Regions from separate parts of the Rhodoferax saidenbachensis genome, predicted to be linked through region 1. Evidence: predicted binding sites of a transcription regulator. Region 1 holds the regulator's gene; each other region holds the start of a gene.

Region 1 (6,545 bases):
CTGCTGGGCCAGCGCATGGTTTTCTTCCTGCAACTGCTTTTCATGTTCTTCCAGCTCCTGCTGGCGTGTCCTTTGGAGGCGCGTCAGTAGTTGCAGTTCGGTGTTGGCGCGGTGCAAGGCCAGCAGTTGCGCCACCTGACGCGATAACGCCTTCAGCGCCTTGTTTTGCGCCTCGGTCAGTTTGCGCGGTACCGTATCAATCACGCAGATCGTGCCCAAGGCCGAACCGGAAGCAGTGACCAGAGGCGCACCCGCGTAGAAGCGGATATCCGGATTACCAGTGACCAGCGGGTTGTCCACAAACCGCGGGTCTTCCAGCGCGTTGGGCACCTCCATCACATGTTCGGGGTCAATGATGGCGTGGGCGCAAAAGGCCATGCCTCGCGGGGTCTCCATATCGTTCAGACCAACGCGGGCCTTGAACCACTGGCGGTCTTCATCAATCAGGGAAATCAGCGCAATCGGGGTGTCACAGATGTAGGCGGCCAGGCTCACCAAATCGTCGTAAGCCTGCTCCGCGGGGGTATCCAGGATGCCCAGCGACTGCAACTCCAACAGTCGCAAGGCTTCCGACGCAAGTACAGAACTATCCATGTCAGGAACTGTCCTCGAAGAGTGAATGGGGCGTTCACTGGGGTACGCACCAGGGAGCTTGATTGTGCACCAGCCCCATCCACAAAGCCCATGCCGAGCTGACCGCCAGGGCGGCACCGGCCAGGCGCACCCCCCAGGCACCGCTGCCCTGCCCCGCAACGTTGCCACGCAGGCGCAGCCAGAGCCAGGGGCCCGCCGTCATGGTGACGCTGGTGCCCAGTGCAAACAGGGCCATCACGGCCATGCCGTCCAGCACGCTACCGGCCATGGCCGCCACCAGTAGCGCTGAATACAACAGCCCACAAGGCAAGAGTGCCCACAGGCCGCCCAGCAACAGCGGCGCACCGCGGCCCCAGCCATTGCCCAAAGCGCGTGCCTTGGCCCAGATGCTGCGGCCCGTGGCTTCCAGCCATACCGGTTGGCGTGCCTGCCACAACAAGACCAAACCGAGCACCATGGCAGCCACGTGGAATAACGACCACACCGGGCGCAAGGCCGCAGATTGCACGGTGAGCCAACCCAAGCCTTGCATGGAAGCAGCGGCAAGTCCGCCCAAAGCGGAATAGCCCAGCACCCGCCCGGCCTGGAAGGTCAGCAGTGCGGAATTTTTGCGCGGACCCGCAGCTTGACCGATGCCTGCACAGGCGGCGCCACACATGGCCACACAATGGGGGCCGCCGACCAAGCCCATCAGCAGTGCAGTCAGCGCCAGTGAAGATTGCATGGATGCATGCTAAATGATCTTGGAAAACCGGGCGCGGGTACGGTCGGTTTGCAAATGGCGGTCAAACACCATGGCCAGCGCGCGCACAAAGAACCAGCCTTGCGCCGTGACCTGGATGCCCGCGTCGTCCAGCACCACCATGCCTTGCTGCGCCATCTCGCGCAGAGTTCCCAGTTCGGCAGCGAAGTAGGACTTGAAGTCCACCAGGTGCGCGAGTTCTATCGATTCGTAGAGCAGTTGGCCCTGGCACATCAGCGCCATGATGACGGCGCGGCGCAGGATGTCATCGCGGGTCAACGCCAAACCACGCACCACGGGAAAACGGCCCTGGTCCAGAAAATCGTAATACTCGTCCAGGGTTTTGGCGTTCTGGCTGTAGGTGGCGCCAATGCGCCCTATGGACGACACGCCCAGACCGATCAGGTCGCAGTCTGGCTGTGTGCTGTAGCCTTGGAAATTGCGGTGCAGGCGCCCCTGGCGTTTGGCCACGGCCAGTGCGTCATCGGGCAAGGCAAAGTGGTCCATACCCACGTACACATAACCGGCCGACAAAAATGCCGCCAGCGAACGCGACTGCATGGACACCTTGGCTGCGGCATTGGGCAGCTCGACGGTGGCAATGCGGCGCTGGGGCTTGAAGCGCTCTGGCAAATGGGCATAGGCGTACAGGGCGATGCGGTCGGGGCGCAACTGGTTCACCTGGGCCAGCGTGCGATCAAACGACTCGGGGCTTTGCTGCGGCAAGCCGTAAATCAGGTCCACGTTGATGGACTCGAAGCCGCGCACACGTGCCGCCTCCACCAGCGCAAACACCTGCTCGGCCGGCTGCACGCGGTGCACCGCCTTTTGCACTGCCGGGTCAAAGTCCTGCACCCCAAAGCTCAGGCGGTTGAAGCCCAACTCAGCCAGCGTGTCCAGCCGCTTCACGTCAATGGTGCGGGGGTCTACCTCAATGGAGTACTCACCACCTGGCGCAAAGTTGAAACTGCGGCGCAGCATGTCCATGAGCTCCCGCAGTTCCCCGTCGTTCAAAAACGTGGGGGTACCGCCGCCCAGGTGCAACTGGCTCACCGTTTGCCCGCGCCCTATCAGTGCGGTGTGCAGGTCCACCTCGCGGCTCAGGTACCGCAAATAGGCGGTGGCACGGTCATGGTGTTTGGTGATGATCTTGTTGCAGGCGCAGTAGTAGCACAGTGATTCACAGAACGGTATGTGCACGTACAACGACAAGGGCAAAGCCAGCGCCGCTGCACCGCTGCGCCGCTGGGCAAGTGCCTGGGCGTAGTCGTCGGCGCCAAAAGCTTCGACAAACCGGTCTGCGGTGGGGTACGAGGTATAGCGCGGCCCTGCCACATCAAAGCGGCGCAACAGGTCATCGGGTATGCGTTCTACGGTGGGCTGCATGGTATTTCCTCTACGAGCAGCCACTGTGCCGCAGGCGGTCCGAAATGCCATTGACGTGTGTCAAGGAACCTTAAGGTTAAGAAGCACATAATCGGGTTTGTACTCAGGGGACCCCATGCTTGAAAACGCCAAACCTAGCTCTGTAGCGGCCGCGCCAAAATCTGCGCAAGTCGAGACGACTGGCAAGGTGATCGCTATCACTCCCTTGACCATCAAGGTCGCCTGCTCCAACTGCAATCTGCGTGAGCTGTGCATGCCCATGGGGCTCAGTGATGCCGAGCTGGACCGCATCGACGATGTGGTGGCCAGCCGCCGCAAGGTCAAACGCGGCGGCATCCTGTTTCGCAATGGCGAAAAGTTCACCAGCCTCTACGCGATTCGCACCGGCTTTTTCAAGACCTGTGTAGCGTCCGAGGACGGGCGCGACCAAGTCACGGGCTTCCAAATGGCCGGCGAAGTCATGGGGCTGGATGGCATCGTGAACGACTACCACACCTGCGACGCCGTGGCACTAGAAGACGCCGAAGTCTGTGTGATGCCGTTTGACCGCATCGAAGAACTGTCGCGCGAGATCAATTCATTGCAACGCCATGTGCACAAGATCATGAGCCGCGAGATCGTGCGCGAAAACGGCGTCATGCTGTTGCTGGGTAGCATGCGTGCTGAAGAGCGGCTTGCCGCCTTTTTGCTCAACCTGGTGCAGCGGCTGCACGCGCGCGGCTTCTCGCAGTCGGAGCTGGTATTGCGCATGACGCGCGAAGAGATTGGCAGCTACCTGGGGCTGAAACTCGAGACGGTGAGCCGCACCTTTTCAAAATTTGTGGACGATGGCATTGTGGAAGTCAAACAGCGCCACGTGCGCATCCTCAACGCTGAGAGCCTTAAGGACATCGTGAATCCCAAGGTTTGTGACTAGCGCACCTCAAGAAGACGGTGTCTTCGCTGCCTCCACGTCGTTGATTTCTTTGGCGGACAAGGACAGCAGCAGCGTCAGGGCTCCGCCGAGGCCCAGTACCAGCCAGAACACGAAAAACGACACGGTGTAGACCGTCTGGCGTGACAGCTCCAACTGTTGTCCAAACCAGGAAAGCTCTTGGGGATCAGCCAGACTGAACACCAATACTTCCATCACGCCCGCCATCAAGAAAGCGGGCCAGATGATCCACATCAGACGCTTGTACAGCATAGGTGCGCCTTTCTGTTCAAACGACAGTGGCGGCATTCATGGCGCATCTGTCGGCCGGGGCACACCCGTGGCGGCATGGTTGCGCCCCTGCATGGCGGGCGCCAGGCTGGCCGGGTCGGCGCTGAGTTCCTTGTTGATTTCCACGCCTTTGCGGTAGTAGTCCTCATCCATGACCGGGTCCGGGCGGGTTATCGCCAGATAGAGGGTGATGAAACTCGCCACCACCACAATCGCGGGCCCGGCCACCACCAGCCAGACGTGGCCGAATTTCCACCAAGGTGCAGGCCGGACTTCGGAATGGGGGGATGCAGACATGGCGACTCCTTAACGGGGAACAATAAAGACCGATTTTTCGGACACGGTCGCAGTACCGGACTGCGCCTGCACTTCAAACTGAATGGTGTGGGAGCCGGGTGATGCAGCATCGAAAGGTGCCTGCAATCGCACGGCTACCCAGCGCGACTGGGTGGACTCCACGGTCACATCCTGCTCGGACGCCACCTGCAAGCCGGGCACACCACCCGCCGCAATGTGGAAGGTTTGAGAGGCCTCGGTCGCATTCATGATCTGCAGGCGGTACACGTTCTCGATACGCCCACCCGCAGCGATACGGGCCAAAGATCCGCGGTCACGCACCACGTCCACCTTGAAAGGCGTGCGCAGTGCCAGGCTCACCAGCATGGCCACCACGATGGCGCCCAATATGGCGGTGTAAATCAATATCCGCGGCCGCAGCACATGGCGCAGCACCTGTTTGCCCGTCCACTTCTGGTCCACTGCGTTCTGGGTGGAGTACTTGATCAATCCTGGCGCATAGCCCATCTTGTCCATGACGGTGTCGCATACATCGGCACACGCACCACAGCCGATACATTCGTACTGCAACCCATCCCGAATATCGATCCCCGTGGGGCACACCTGCACACACAGGCTGCAGTTCACACAGGCCCCCAGATTCAGCGAGACCGGATCGGCCTTGCGCGAACGGGCACCGCGTGGCTCGCCGCGCGCCTCGTCGTAGGTCACGATCAGGGTGTCCTTGTCGAACATCGCACTCTGGAAGCGCGCATACGGGCACATGTGTTTGCACACCTGCTCGCGCATGTAACCTGCGTTGCCGTAGGTGGCGAAACCGTAGAACAAGGTCCAGAAAACTTCCCACGATCCCATATTGCGCTGGACCACTTCCAGGCCCAGGGCGTGGATGGGCGTGAAGTAACCCACAAAGGTAAAGCCAGTCCATAGCGCGACAGCAATCCAGAGAAACTGTTTGGCGCTCTTACGCCACACCTTGTTCCAGTTCCAGGGACCCGCGTCCAGTCGCATGCGTGCGGAGCGGTCCCCTTCGGTCTGTTTCTCCAGCCAGAGAAATATCTCGGTATAGACGGTCTGCGGACAGGCATAACCACACCACAGGCGTCCCGCCACCGCCGTGAACAGGAACAGCGAGAAAGCCGAGATGACCAACAACCCGGTGAGGTAGATGAAGTCCTGCGGGTACAGAACCAGATTGAAGATGTAGAAGCGCCGCGCGCCCAGGTCAAACAGCACAGCTTGGCGCTGGCCCCACTCCAGCCAGGGCAAGCCATAAAACACGATCTGGGTCAGAAATACGAAGATCCAGCGCCAGCGCGTGAAACGCCCCGACACGCTGCGCGGGTAGATCTTCTTGTGCGCCTCGTACAGCGACACCATCTCCGCATCAGCCCCTTCTGGTGGCTCAATCGGCCCCCGGTCGGGTGACACGGCGATGGGAATCACTGTTCGGGGAGAAGCGTCGTGGGATACCAAAGCAAGGTCTCGGTGTATAGGTTCCTACTTGGCCTGCGAGCGGTTGGACAAACCCCACACATAAGAGGCCAGCACGTGGATCTGGGGTTCGGTCAGCTTCTCGCCCTGCGCAGGCATCTGGTTGACTTTGCCATTGGTGACCATGGCAATGATGGCGTTTTCACCATAACCATGCAGCCAGATGTCGTCTGCCAGGTTGGGCGCACCCAGGGCCGTGTTGCCCTTGCCATCCATGCCGTGGCAGGCCGCACAGGCCGCAAACTTGGATTTGCCCAGCGCTGCGCGCACCGAATCATGCGGACTGCCCGAGAGGCTGAGCACATAGTTGGCGACGTTTTTCACATCGTCGGCCGTGCCGACTGCTGCCGCCATGGGAGGCATCTGGCCGATGCGGCCCTTGGTGATGGACTCGACAATCTTGTCAGGCGTTCCGCCGTGCAACCAGTCAGCGTCCGCCAGGTTGGGGAAACCCTTGCTCCCGCGGGCGTCCGAGCCGTGGCACTGCGCGCAGTTGTTCATGAACAGGCGCTCACCAATGGCTTGGGCCTGCGGATCTTTGGACGTATCTTCCACCGACATGGCCGTGAACTTGGCATACAGAGGTGCCACTTCCGCGTTGCCTTTGGCAATTTCGCGGCTGTACTGGTCTTCCTGCGACCATTTCAACTGGCCTGCAAAATTGCCCAGACCCGGGTAAAGCGCCAGGTACACCAGCGCAAATACCACCGTGATGACAAACAGCCACACCCACCAGCGCGGCAAGGGGTTGTTCATCTCACGCAGGTCACCATCCCAGACGTGGCCGGTGGTGTTGTCATGCGCTGTCATGGCCCGGGCCTTGCCACT
Region 2 (6,545 bases), 380 kb from region 1:
TGGTGCGGGGAGATGTTGCGGCATGCACCGCATGCCCTGACTCCACCGCCTGCTGGCGCAGCGGAAAGTCGTGCACATGGGGCAAGATGGTCCAGTCGGTCCAGAGCAGGTCGCGGCTGAGCGGGGCGGAGGCTGCGTCCACACGGGCCAGCACCAGGCAACGCCGGTCGTCCCCCTCACCCACCACACGGATCAGGCAGGCACTGTGCACCATGCCCTCGCCGCTGCTGATCACCAAACGCACCAGCGCCGCATCCAGAGCCTCGCGGTCACGCAGACCACTCATGGCCGCCAGACTTCGCACAAGCGCGTTCATTCTTGGTGTTTACCTTTTTTGTGTCATGCATCGGTGGTCGCAGCCGATTACGCGGCAAGTTGACCCACCTCAAAGCCAGTTCGCCCAGCCCGTCCTAAGCTGTGCGACTGTCCAACGCCTACTATCTTAGAGCACGCCATGACCCACGCAAGCACTGAATTGCCACATATAGACGGGGATTCTCGCGATTGGCTACGCCGTAGCGGCTTGCAAGCTTTGTGCCTGGCCAGGCGCACGCTGCTGCCCATCGTGCAAGGCGGCATGGGCATCGGCATCTCGGGCAACCGGCTGGCCGGCAGCGTGGCGGCACTTGGCGGTATAGGCACGCTGTCCAGCGTGGACCTACGGCGCCACCATCCTGATCTGATGGACCAGACCCGCGAGTTGGCGCCGGGCGATGCCGCGAAAACCGGCATCAATGCGGCCAACCTGATCGCCATGGACCGCGAAATCCAGGCCGCCCGCGCCCGCACGGGCGGCAAAGGCATGCTGGCCATCAACGTGATGCGCGCGGTGAGCGAATACGCGGCCAATGTGACGAAAGCGCTGGAGTGCGGCATTGACGCCGTGGTGGTGGGCGCGGGCCTGCCGCTGGACCTGCCCGATCTGGCCAAAGACCATCCCCAAGCAGCGCTGATTCCCATCCTGTCCGACGCGCGCGGCGTGCAGTTGCTGGTGAAAAAATGGGAGCGCAAGAAACGCCTGCCCGACGCCATCGTCATCGAACACCCGCGCCTGGCCGGTGGCCACCTGGGTGCGGCCAAAATTGCGGATCTGCAGGACCCCCGTTTTGATTTTGAAAACGTGATCCCGCAGGTGCGCCAGTTTTTCAAGGATGCAGGTTACGAGCAGCACATTCCGCTGATCGTGGCCGGTGGCATCCGCAGCTTTGAGGACATCGCCCGTCTGCAGGCGCTGGGGGCGGATGCAGTGCAGTTGGGCACCGCCTTTGCGGTGACGGAAGAGAGCGATGCTCATGCCGAGTTCAAGCGCGTGCTGGCCGAAGCGCGCCCGGAAGACATGGTGGAATTCACCAGCGTGGCCGGCCTGCCCGCACGCGCCGTTGGCACACCGTGGCTGCGTGCCTACCTGAAGATCGAACCCAGGCTGCAGGCCGTGGCCCATGTGAAAGCGCGCTGCACCAAGAGCTTCGACTGCCTGGCCCAATGTGGCCTGCGGGATGGCCTGCCGGGCTGGGGCCAGTTCTGCATTGACAACCAGTTGGCGGCAGCGCTGCGTGGTGATTCCAAAAAAGGCCTGTTCTTCCGCGGTGCGGGCGAGCTGCCCTTTGGCAGCCAGATCAAGACCGTGCGCGAACTGGTGCAGCGCCTGCTGACACCCGGCGTGGCCCAACTGGGCGTGGCAGCCGTCTGAGCCACCGTCAAACCGCTATCTATTCAGGAGCTGTTTGCGCAACATCCACGGGGGCTAGAGGCCTATTTTGCTTGTGAACCCGACTGCAGCACCTGCAACCGGTTGCGCCCGGCACGTTTGGCCTGGTAAAGCGCTTCGTCGGCGCGTTTGAGCAAGGCCTCGGAATCCAGGTCGGCATTCCACTGTGCAATACCGCCCGAGAAATTGGAGCTGAACCAGCCGTCGTCCACCGGATGGCGAATGCGCGAAAAATCCACACGGATACGGTCCAGCAAGGTGTACGCCTGCTCGGACAGTGCGCCCGGCAGGATCACCACAAACTCTTCACCCCCGTAACGACCCACGGCATCGGTCTTGCGCACGCGCTGCTTGAGCAGCCACGACAGGCTGCGGATCACGTGGTCGCCCATGGGGTGGCCGTAGGTGTCGTTGACCGACTTGAAATGGTCAATGTCCACCATGGCCACACACAGGGTGCTGCCGTCCAGGCGTGCGGCGTTGATAGCACTTTGCAACTGTTGCTTGGAGGTGGTGTGGTTCAGCAGGCCGGTCAGGCTGTCGTGCAACATGGTGCGGCGCAGCGTGCGGTAGCGGTCGATCTTGCTTTTGACCACGGCGTTGAGGATCACCGGGTTGAAAGGCTTGGTGAGGAAGTGGTCACCGCCCAGGCGCAGCGCGTCCACCTGCAGCGCCACATTGCTGTCGCCCGAAAGGTAGACCACGGGCGTGGACAAAAACTCGGCGTGCTGGCGAATCACCCGAGTCACCTCCACACCGGTGCAGCCGGGCATGTACATGTCCATCAACACCAGGTCGGGCTGGAAGGACACCAGCGCAGTCAGTACATCTTGCGGGCGCGTGATGGCCAGCGACTCGATGCCCGCCTCGGACAGGGTGCGGCGGATCATCGCGCCGGCGGTCTTGGAGTCTTCCACCACCAGCACGCGGTAAGCTGGCTCTTCTTCGTTGCTGCACAGCTTGACGATGCGCGCCATGATGGCCGCGTGCTGGGTACCGGTGGCAAAACAGGCGTCGCAGCCCGCGCTGAGCGCCTGCTGCTGGCTCTCGAAATCCACGCCCACATTCACGCCCACGATGTTGCTGGCAGAAAACTGGCCGCGCAGTGTCTGCACCTGGGCCACAAACGCCGTCAGCGGGCGGTTGGCCGCGTCCACCAGCACCATGGCCGGCTCCGGCGCAGCGGCTAGCGTCTGCGCGGTGCCCACCATCTCCACCTGCACATGGAAGAAGCCGACCTGGGCGACCAGGTCTTTCCAGGCGGTGGGGGTATCGGTCACAAAGGCAATGTTCTTGGGCAGCTCCAGCGTGCTGACCGGCTCTGCATCCGGGGTGGCGTCGCGCGCGTGGCGGCGTTCGGTCAGGTGGGAAGAATGTCCCTGGACAAACGCCTGGACCCTTCCGGCGAACTCCTGCACCTGCGCGTTGAGCAGCGTGCTGGCATCGGCCGACAGTGCGCCTCCGCCCGAGGGGTCCATCAGTTGGTCCATCAGCGAAAGCACCTTTTGCTCCAGCGAGTGTGCACTCTGGTGCAAACCCGACAGGCCATGCCCCTCCAGAAATTCGGTGAAGCTGGACACCGACACAGCGAATTCGACAAAACTGTCCAACCCGGTTTGACGGGTGCAGGTTTGCCATTTGGCGGCCAGCTCCTGGCAGCGTTTTTGGAGGTCTTCGGGGGTGCAGGACATGGAAGGGTTACCTGGGGTTCAGCGCGCGGGTTCGCCCTGAAAATTACCGGCACGCAGGGTCACCACCAGCGTATCACGGTGGCCGCCTTCGGCCACTGGCTGGATGGGGGTGGACTCGTGGACCACACGCGGGTCGTCCAGCAACAGCAGGGACCAGGGCTCGGTCAACGTGAAGCGCTGTCCATTGGGGCCATCGGCCTCGAAGACGCGCGTTTCGCCGCCCTTCACGCCCTCGCGGCCCACCAGAAACACCGCCACCAGGTCCACGCCGTCGCGGTGCGCACCTTCGGGTGTGGGGCGGCCAATGCCGTCGGTGGTGTCAATGCGGAACTGGTGCGCCTCGGTGTACCAGGTCTGCGGGCCTTTGAGCGCACTGGCCACCTGGCCCAGCCAAACCAGCAGTTGCTGCCAGGCGGGTTGTGCCACCAGCGCGGCCTGCATGGGTTCAAAGTGGCGTTGCATGCCACCATGCAGGGCGTTGTACTCGACCGGCTGCCAGTGCGGGCGGTGCGGGGCCAGCGCCACGGCAGCGCCTTCCACCACAAAACAGGCATGGCGGCGGCGGCGGTAGCGGCCGCCATCACGCAGATAGGCATCGGGCGGCAGGTCGTCCCACAGCGGGCGCCAGGCCAGTAGTGCCGCCAGATCCAGCCTTGCCAACTGGGCCACATGCTGCGGCGCCACCACCGCATAACCCTGGGTACGCAGGGTGGCGTCCAGATCCTGGGGGCTGGCGATGGCGGGAGGCGAGAAAGACAGGGTCATGGCGGGCGTCAAGCAGAGTAAGGCTGGGAACAAGGCACCAAAGTCCAGCCACACACGGGCTGCGCGGCATTATCAACCGAGAAGACTGCACGCCGACTGATGTGGGTCAAGACGCCCGACGGCGTCACTGGGTAATCTGGCCTTCCCTATTTGGAGAAACCGCCATGATGACCACCGCCAACCATCCCGACACCCTGCAGTGGAGCGACGCCCTGGTGCTGGACATGCCGGTGATGGACGCCACCCACCAGGAGTTTGTGGCCTTGCTGGCCGAGGTGGTGCACGCAACCGACGAGGTGCTGCTGCCCAGTTGGTCGGCCCTGATTGCCCACACCCAGGAGCACTTTGACCGCGAAGACCAGTGGATGCAGGACACCGGCTTTGCTGCGGGCAACTGCCACGCTACCCAGCACAAGGTCATCCTGCAGGTGATGCGTGAGGGTGAGGCCAGCGGGCACGGCGGCGATCTGGCGGTAGTACGCCACATGGCGCGTGAACTGGGCCTGTGGTTTCCGCAGCATGCGCAAAGCATGGACGCATCGCTGGCCTTGCACCTGCGATCAGCCGGTTACGACCCCGAAACCGGCGCGCTCAGCCAGCACGAACACCTGCCTCTGCAAGCGATACACGGCTGTGGCGGCGGTTGTGGTGAAGCCGCATAAGCTAACAGTGGCGGCCGCATGAAAAAAGGCACCCGGTTTCCCGGGTGCCTTGGTCGCTTTGCGCGAAATCAGCGTATTACGCTGGCATAGCGGCCTTTTTGGCTTTGGCCTTCTTGGCTTTGGCCACATGGGCCTTTTTCTTGGCGGCCGGTGTGGCTGCGGCGACAGGTGCTGCCGCCGGTGTGGCCGCCACTGCGGGAGCCGCAGGTTTGGCCGGTGCAGCAGGCGCAGCCTGGGCAAACGAAGCAGCGGCAGCGCCGGTCATCAGGGTGGCAACGATCAGAGTTTTGATATTCAACATGGTTTATTTTCCCGCATACACAAAGGCCGCATGTGCTCCGACCTTGTTGAGCGAGCCAGAGATATCCCGGGCTTACACCTCCAACGGAACAGCGAAATACCCGTTGACCGGGTTTACGTATATTTACGAAGCGCCGTGGGCGCGCTGTAGACTGCATCACAGTCCCCCACGGAGCCCATTGCCATGATGACCCGCCTGCACGCCGCACTCCTATCCATCCTGTACTGCGCCGCTAGCGCCGCATGGGCCCAGGCACCAGCCACCGTGCGCATGCGCGGCACCGTGCAATCCGTCAGCGCCAGCACATTGACCGTGAAAGACCGCAGCGGTGAAGTGGTCGAGTTGCTATTACCTGCAGCGCTGGTGGTCACCGAGGTCTACCCGATTGCGCTGGCCGACATCCAGCCCGGCAGCTTCATTGGCACGGCCGCCTTGCCCCAGGCCGACGGCAGCCAGCGCGCCATCGCCGTGACGGTGTTTCCCGAATCGGCGCGCGGTGCGGGTGAGGGCCACCGCCCATTTGACCTGCTACCGCAAAGCACCATGACCAATGCCACCGTGGCCGAAGTCAGCGCCGCCGCCAACGGACGGCGCCTGCAGTTGAAATACAAGGACGGCGCGATGCTGATCGTGGTGCCCGAAGACGCGCCGGTGGTGACCTTCCGGCCGGGCGACCGCAGCCTGCTGGTGCCCGGCGCCAGTGTTTCGCTGTCAGCCCAACTGGTGGATGGCAAACCCACGGTGCAACGCATCAATGCGGGCAAAAACGGATTCAAGCTACCCTACTAAAAAAACTAGGGCTGGATCTCCAGCTTCATTCCCGCAGCGCGCAGCCGCTGCACCAGCACATCACCCAGACCGCTGGCTGGTGTCAACAAACCACCATGCCCAGAGCCACCGGGCAGTTCTTCCAGTTGTAACGCCAGCGCCAGTGCCGACTCACACACCATCTTGGTGGTCGCGCGGTTGCCGGGGTCGCCCTGGTCGGCAATGCTGCCGCGCACCTGCTGGCCGCTGGCGCTGGTGCCTACCCACTGACAGCGGAAAGAACCACCGTCCATGCTGGCCTCGGACGGGCCTGCACCAGGCGGTGGTGACCACTTCTCGGCGAGACGACGCACGGGGGCCAGGCGCAGTGCAGCGTTGGACGCCAACGAACCGGCGCTGAGCAGCGACGAAGCGACTGCAGCACCCGGGCCACGGCCCAGGCGCAAATATTCCTGGTAACTGAAGTCGGGGGCATACCCCAGCAATGCTGCACTGCGGCGCACCACGCGGGTGTTGATCGCGGCCATGAAAAACGGCCCCAGCCAGGCAGAAAAATCCGCATCGTGGCGTGGCCCGCGCGGATCCGCATGGTCCTGCGGCCGCGCGGGGCGTGTGCCCTCGGGGTTCAACAAAAACAGATCGGCCAGCGC
Region 3 (6,545 bases), 330 kb from region 1:
AACCATGCGCCTGGATCAGTGACCAGGCTTCTTCACCGTTGCGGGCAATGGTGACTTTGGTAAATCCCATAGCGCCGAGCAGACGGCGCACGATGTTGCGCATCTCCTCCATGTCTTCCACCAGCAGCAGGCTGGCATTCAAAGGTGTGTTCACGTCAGGGGGTTCCCGTCAAAATAAGACCCGTGGGAGAAGCCGGTTGCGCAAATTCTGGTTCAGGCCAAAAGTGTAGCCGCAACGGTGTGGGGCGCCGCCCCAATCTGCCCGACAATCGCGTACTCAGTTTCCCTCCCCCAAGAAAGAGCAAAGGCATGGCCATTCAGTGGTTCCCAGGGCATATGCACCTGACCCGCAAGGCAATTCAGGAACGCATCAAGGACATTGATGTGGTGATTGAATTGCTGGACGCACGCCTGCCCGGCTCCAGCGCCAACCCCATGCTGGCCGACATGACCGCTGGCAAACCTGCGCTAAAGGTCTTGAATAAGCAAGATCTGGCCGATCCAGCGCGCACGGCGATATGGTTGGCGCATTTCAATGCCCAGCCCGGTACACGTGCTTTGGGGCTGGACGCCAGCATGACCACGCCCGCCAAGGCCCTGGTGGAGGCCTGCTTTGCCCTCGCCCCCACGCGGGGCGGCAGCATGGCCAAGCCCATGCGGGTGCTGATCTGCGGCATTCCCAATGTGGGTAAGTCCACCCTGATCAACACGCTCAAAGGCAAACGCTCGGCCAAGACCGGCGATGAGGCCGGCGTGACCAAGATCGAGCAGCGCATCGTGCTGCAAGACGCTTTCTACCTGTTCGACACGCCCGGCGTGTTGTGGCCGCGCATCATCGTGGCCAAGAGCGGCTACAACCTGGCGGCCAGCGGTGCCATTGGCAAAAACGCCTTCGACGAAGAAGAGGTGGCGCTGGAACTGCTGGACTACCTGCGCCAGCACTACCCCGCCGCCGTGGAGGCACGCTACAAGCTCAGCGGTGTGGCGGATATGACCGACGAAGAATTATTGGCCGCCATCGGCCGCAAGCGTGGCGCGTTGCAAAGCGGCGGCAAGATCAATCTGCAAAAAGCGGCCGAGATCGCTATCCACGATTTCCGCTCGGCTGTGCTGGGCCGCATCACGCTGGAAACCCCCGAGCAGTTTGCCCAGTGGCTGGCAGCGGGCCAGAAGATAGACGCCGAGCGCCAGGTCAAGAAAGACGCCATTGAACTGGACCGCCAGATCCGCTTCAAGAAGGTTCCACGGCCACCGCGCAAGCCCGAGCCGGAAGACGAGATTTCAGACTAAATCGGCCTCCAGCCCTTGTGGAGGTTGCGCAAGCAGCTATGAAAATAGTAGCGGTTTGAGCGACTGCAGGCGTAGACCAACGCCCCGAAGGTGACAATTGCGCGGGCAGCGCTTAGCATGCGCACACTTCCACCCACCCAAGGCAGACCGATGGCCAAAGACTTCACCCCCAGCACCCAGTGGCAAGAGCAGGTGGAGGCCGATGAAGCCCAGCGCTTCACCGCTTACGGCCAGCAGTTTGTTGCCATCCAGGCGCGCAAGTCCGCCAAATTCGGCCCTGGCCGTGCGCTGCACCGCAAACAACTGGTAGCGGCCAAGGGCACGCTGGAGGTGCTCAGCAACATTCCGAAGTTTGCGCAGCATGGCCTGTTTGCCACACCCGGAACCCATGATGTGCAGGTGCGGCTGTCCAACGGCGGCATGGACCGTGCGCCCGACAAGATGCCCGATATACGCGGTTTTTCCTTGCGTGTGTTTGGCGTACACGGCGACTCGGCACTGGGCCTCGGTCCGGCCAAGAGCCAGGACTTCACGCTGATCAACCAGGAGCAGTTCGCCTTTCCCAAAAGCGCGGAGTTTGTGGACTTTGTGGTGGCGGCATCCGGTGGCAATGGCAACCTGCTGAAATTCCTGTTGAAACGCTACGGCCTGCTGGGTGGACCGGCGCGTTTACTCAAGTTGCTCAAGTCCGTGGGCCGCTCGTTTGGTGGTTTTGCCACTGAACCGGTGTTCAGCGCCGTGCCTATCGCTTGCGGCCCTTACGCTGTGCGCGTGCGTCTGCTGCCGTCGGACGGCAATGGCAAGGCTACGCCCGGTGCCAATGCCGACTGGGGCGCCGATTTCAGCGCGCGCCTGAAAGGCCAGCCACTGACCTGGGAGCTGCAGTTGCAGCCCTTTGTGCGCGAAGATCTGACTCCGATTGAAGATGCCTCCGTCAACTGGCCCAGCCCCTACACCACGGTGGCGCGTCTCACCTTGCCCCGGCAGGACACGGCGTCAGCTGCCGGTACCGCCCTGGCCGCCGAAGCGGAGGCAGCGGTGTTTGATCCCTGGCAGGCCCTGGCCGCGCACCGCCCGCTGGGTGACGTGCAGCGCGCACGCAAGGTGGTGTATTTCGAGAGCCAGAAGGGCCGCGGCGCGGTCTAACGCCCGCACCTGGGTAGGTGGCGGCAGGATCTTCGCCGAGGCTATTGCTGATCCAGATCAAGGTTGCAGCCGCGAAACCGACGCACTATGGAAGTCTTCCATACCGTTGAAAGAGGATTCCATGTTCCAACACATTTTGCTGGCCACAGATGGCTCCGCAGCGTCTGCCCACGCGGCCACCCTGGCAGTCGGGCTGGCACGTACCCATGGCGCCCGCCTCACGGCCCTGTACGTGGCCGACCCTTACCCCTATCTCGGTATTGGTGAGGTCAATCCTATGGGCTTTGAGGCCTACCAGGCCGCAGGCCAGCAACTCGCAAGCCAGGCGCATGCACAGGTGGAGGCTTTGTGCCAACAAGGCGGCGCCATCGTGCCGCTGCAGGTCAAGCTGGTCGAAGAAGTGGCCGCAGCCCGCGGTATCGTGGAGACCGCCCGTACCGATGGGGCTGACCTCATCGTGCTGGGCTCCCACGGGCGTTCAGGCATTGCACGGCTGATGCTGGGCAGTGTGGCCAACAAGGTGGTGGCCGAGTCCAGCGTGCCGGTACTGGTCGCGCGCTAAGTCTGTTGCGTTGATGCGCTCGCTGCCAGCCAGTCTTTGACACAGGTGTTGAAGGCCGCAGGCTGGTTCAGCATGACCCAGTGCCCGGTGGCAAAACCGCGTGTCGTTGAGGGCGGATGTGTATTCAGTTGCGTCAGCCATTGCGGTGAATGGAACATGAAGGGTTTGTGCTCGCCGTACAGGTACAGGGTAGGGCATTGCAGATCCACCGGCGCGGTGTGGCGCAGTCCGCCGGCCACGCCCATCCAAGCCATGGCGTATGGAAAGTTCATGGACCAATGGATGGCGTCTGCCGGTGTGGGGCAGCGCATGGCGCGCGCCATCCAGCGTGTCATGCGTGTTGCAAAGCCATCGCTGAGCCAACGGCCCACTTGCCACGCCAGCGCCAGCCACACCTGGTAGAAAACAATTTGCAGCTTGGCGGAGGTGTTGAGGGAGCGCAGGTAGGCGTTGCTGTTGTGGTCACCAATATCCACGCCGACGACACGTGCCACGCGGTCCGGGTGGCGTGCCGCAAATTCGTAGCCAAAGATGCAACCCCAGTCGTGCAGCAGCAGGGTGACCGGTTGATGGGGGCTTACCGCATCTGCGATGGCAGCGATGTGCGCCACCATCGCATCCAGCGCAATGGCCTGCGCCGTTCCGTTGGCATCGGTGGTGAAGCCTGGCAGCGTAAACCGCACACAGCGATAGTGGTTCTGGAGTGCTTCTACCGTGCCGTCCCACAGACGGTGGGTGTCGGGCCAGCCGTGCAGCATCAAGATGACTGGGCCGCTGTTGCCCTCTACCCAGACCTCGCTGGCCCCGACCTGCAAACTAGGCAACCGTCACGCCTTTCCAGAACGCCACACGCCCGCGCACCATTTCGGCTTCGGGCTTGGGATCGGCGTAGTACCAGACGGCGTCGGTGTTGATGTCACCATTGACGTTGAGCGTGTAGTAGCTGGCCTGGCCTTTCCAGGCGCAACTGGTCTTGTGGTTGCTGAACATCACGTACTCGCGCTTGAGCGCGCTTTCGGGGAAGTAGTGGTTGCCTTCCACCAACACGGTGTCGTCGCTTTCGGCAATCACGGTGCCGTTCCAGGTTGCTTTCATGGGCTTGCTTTCGGAGTGGAGTTTTCAGATTTTCGCGGTGGCGGCTTTGCGCTCGGCAGCCACCTTTTGGGCCGAGGGGCGCTCGCCGATGAACTTGATGTAAGGCTTGTAGTCCACGCCCGCAGCGAGCAGCATGTCTTCGCCGTAGACGGCCTTGCTGGCCATCCCTACCAGCGGCAGGTTGTTGTAAGCCACGCAGTCGGCCATGGTGAAGCTGCCGCCGACCACATAGGGCGCAAACTGCACGAGGCGCTTGAACGCGGCAATGTTCTTTTCCAGCTGTTTGCGCACGCGAGCCTGGGTGGACTCACTGACGGTACCGCCAAAGAACGATTGGGCGTACAGCTCGCGCGCCACCAGCTCCAGGTGCAGGTCGATGAAGAGAATCATCTCGCGCACTTTGGCTGCGGCAAAGGCATCGGCCGGCACCAGCGCGGGACTGGGGTGGGCGGCTTCCAGGTATTCCAGAATCGCGTGGCTTTCGCACAAGCTGCCCTGTGGTGTGCGGATGAAAGGAATCTTGCCCAGTGGCGAGCTGGCCAGTACGGCTTCTTCCTTGCTGCCGGTGCCCACATGCTCTTCGGCATAGGGCAAACCTTTTTCCAGCAAGGCCATCTTGGCCACGTTGTAGTAGTTGGATACGGCAAAGCCGCACAGTGTGATCATCTGCCTTGTCTCCTCGTTGTTATGCAGGCAGTCTAAGCGGGCGTCAGGGTAGGGTCAATTCAGGCCCAGAAAGGCCGCCAGACCTGCCGTGTCCATGGCGCCGGCATTGGCCACCACCTGGCCGGTGTTCTGGTTTTTGGCCAGCACGTAGGGCACCGACTCCACACGCATGCTGTTGAACAGCGTGGTGTTCTTCTTGATGGCGTCTTCGATTTCGGAGGGCACGCTGGCCGAGGCCGACATGCCGCCCTGGCCGGCCAGGATGGAAGTTTCATGCGCGGTCATGGCTTCAGCCGGGTTGCTGGCCATCAGCAGCGCCGCACCCTGGGGCGCGCTTTTGGCATTGATGAAGGACACAGGCACCCAGACAAACTTCACTTTGCTCTGCAATGGCACCGAGGCTTGCCACAGGTGGCCGCAATGCGGGCACTGCGGGTCAAACATCACATAGACGGTATTGGCGCTCATCATGGCGCCCACGGTAAAACCTTTGCCCTCTTTGGCGACGGTTGCGTAGGACTGCGCGGGTGTGCTGGTGGAGGCGGCGGGCGCTTCGTCTTTGGGGGAGCATGCGCCCAGTACCAGGGTGAAGGCGGTGGCCAGGGTGAGGCCCAGGGTTTTGAGGTTCACGGAAGTTGTCCTTGTTGTCATTGGATAAGGGGGATGGCTGATTTTCGCCGTTAGGCAATGCCCAGCGTCTGGCGCAGGGCTTGTCCGGTGATGCGCTGGCCTTTTTGGTGTGCTGCCACCATTTGGCACATGGCGGCACTCAGCGGTGCGGTGGTGTGGTGCTGGGCGGCCAGTCGGACCACGGCGCCGCACAGGTCTTCGATTTCGGTGGTGCGGCCTTGCTGCATGTCTTCCCACATGGAGGAGCGCGCTTGCGCATCCATGCGCAGCATGCGCGCGGCCACGCGCGTGAACAACCAATTGGGCAGGCGCAGCACATGGGGCAGCATGCTGGGGGCCACGGCGGACGCCTTGGCCGGCTGGATGTCCGCACGCGCCATTACGGCCAGCGCTTCGGTCTGCAGCGCGGCCAGCACATGGCGGTAGTCGCGGTCCGTCAGTTCTTCGCGCAGTGGCAGGTCTGACAACGCGTTGACCGGGTTGTTCAGGTTCAGTAGCAGTTTGCCCCATTGCACGGCCCGCATGTCGGGTGCCAGCACGGTGGGCAATCCCGATGCGGTCAGGACGGCAGCCATGTCCCGCGTGACCGGGCTGTCGGCCAGGCACAGGCTGCCCACCGTACCGCGGTGCACCTGGTTGGGTTGCAGTGCCACCACGTTGTAGGGCGCCATGCCCGCCACCGCCTGCAAGTGGGGTGCTGCGTTGGTGATGCGTGCCACGTTCTCCACGCCGTTTTGCAGCGACACCACCACGGTATCCGATGGGCAGGCCGCACCGATTTCGCGTGCGGCAGCTTCCGTGGCACCGCCCTTGACGCACAGCAAAACGACCGTAGGTTCCTTGCTGTCTTGCAGCTTGGACCAGGCCAGGGCTACGCTGTCGGCCAGTACCAATTGACTGGTCTCCAGGTGGGCCTTGAAACCCTCCAGGTCCGACACCGTCAGGCCGCCCTGTGCCAGCGGCGCCATGGTGCGTGGGCGGCCCACAAAGGCCACGCGCTGGCCTGCGGCAGCCAGCCGGCCGCCGACGTAACAACCAATGGAACCCGCGCCGACAATGATGAAATGCATAGTTTTAATAGCCTGTTTACGATTTATACGGAGTCACGTTGGGCCGCAATCGGGATGCGTTGTACGCCAAGACCTTGCGACATGGG

Evidence for each region. Region 1 encodes FNR, which switches genes on or off when oxygen is low (the NO sensors DNR and NnrR bind a similar motif). Its sites were predicted from a motif close to TTGATNNNNATCAA; they were not measured.
Region 2: a site for FNR is predicted at 4,261-4,274, ahead of RS694_RS06010 (hemerythrin domain-containing protein). Genes of this name have one in related genera too.
Region 3: a site for FNR is predicted at 2,484-2,497, ahead of RS694_RS06215 (universal stress protein). Genes of this name have one in related genera too.

The regions. Positions count from the first base shown of each region.
Region 1 is NZ_CP019239.1:1,634,829-1,641,373, reverse strand. It holds gene RS694_RS07855 (sensor domain-containing diguanylate cyclase) at 1-594, opposite strand, end outside; gene RS694_RS07850 (sulfite exporter TauE/SafE family protein) at 629-1,318, opposite strand; gene hemN (oxygen-independent coproporphyrinogen III oxidase) at 1,328-2,722, opposite strand; gene fnr (fumarate/nitrate reduction transcriptional regulator Fnr) at 2,919-3,638, shown strand; gene RS694_RS07835 (hypothetical protein) at 3,645-3,908, opposite strand; gene RS694_RS07830 (FixH family protein) at 3,945-4,223, opposite strand; gene ccoG (cytochrome c oxidase accessory protein CcoG) at 4,233-5,654, opposite strand; gene ccoP (cytochrome-c oxidase, cbb3-type subunit III) at 5,724-6,545, opposite strand, start outside.
Region 2 is NZ_CP019239.1:1,256,598-1,263,142, reverse strand. It holds gene RS694_RS06030 (GGDEF domain-containing protein) at 1-316, opposite strand, end outside; gene RS694_RS06025 (NAD(P)H-dependent flavin oxidoreductase) at 455-1,690, shown strand; gene RS694_RS06020 (GGDEF domain-containing response regulator) at 1,753-3,399, opposite strand; gene RS694_RS06015 (2OG-Fe dioxygenase family protein) at 3,418-4,164, opposite strand; gene RS694_RS06010 (hemerythrin domain-containing protein) at 4,329-4,826, shown strand; gene RS694_RS06005 (hypothetical protein) at 4,903-5,127, opposite strand; gene RS694_RS06000 (hypothetical protein) at 5,311-5,916, shown strand; gene RS694_RS05995 (saccharopine dehydrogenase family protein) at 5,922-6,545, opposite strand, start outside.
Region 3 is NZ_CP019239.1:1,301,883-1,308,427, forward strand. It holds gene RS694_RS06200 (response regulator) at 1-154, opposite strand, end outside; gene ylqF (ribosome biogenesis GTPase YlqF) at 310-1,290, shown strand; gene RS694_RS06210 (catalase family protein) at 1,408-2,436, shown strand; gene RS694_RS06215 (universal stress protein) at 2,558-2,998, shown strand; gene RS694_RS06220 (alpha/beta fold hydrolase) at 2,995-3,822, opposite strand; gene RS694_RS06225 (DUF427 domain-containing protein) at 3,815-4,093, opposite strand; gene RS694_RS06230 (glutathione S-transferase family protein) at 4,118-4,759, opposite strand; gene RS694_RS06235 (thioredoxin fold domain-containing protein) at 4,814-5,389, opposite strand; gene RS694_RS06240 (2-dehydropantoate 2-reductase) at 5,440-6,459, opposite strand.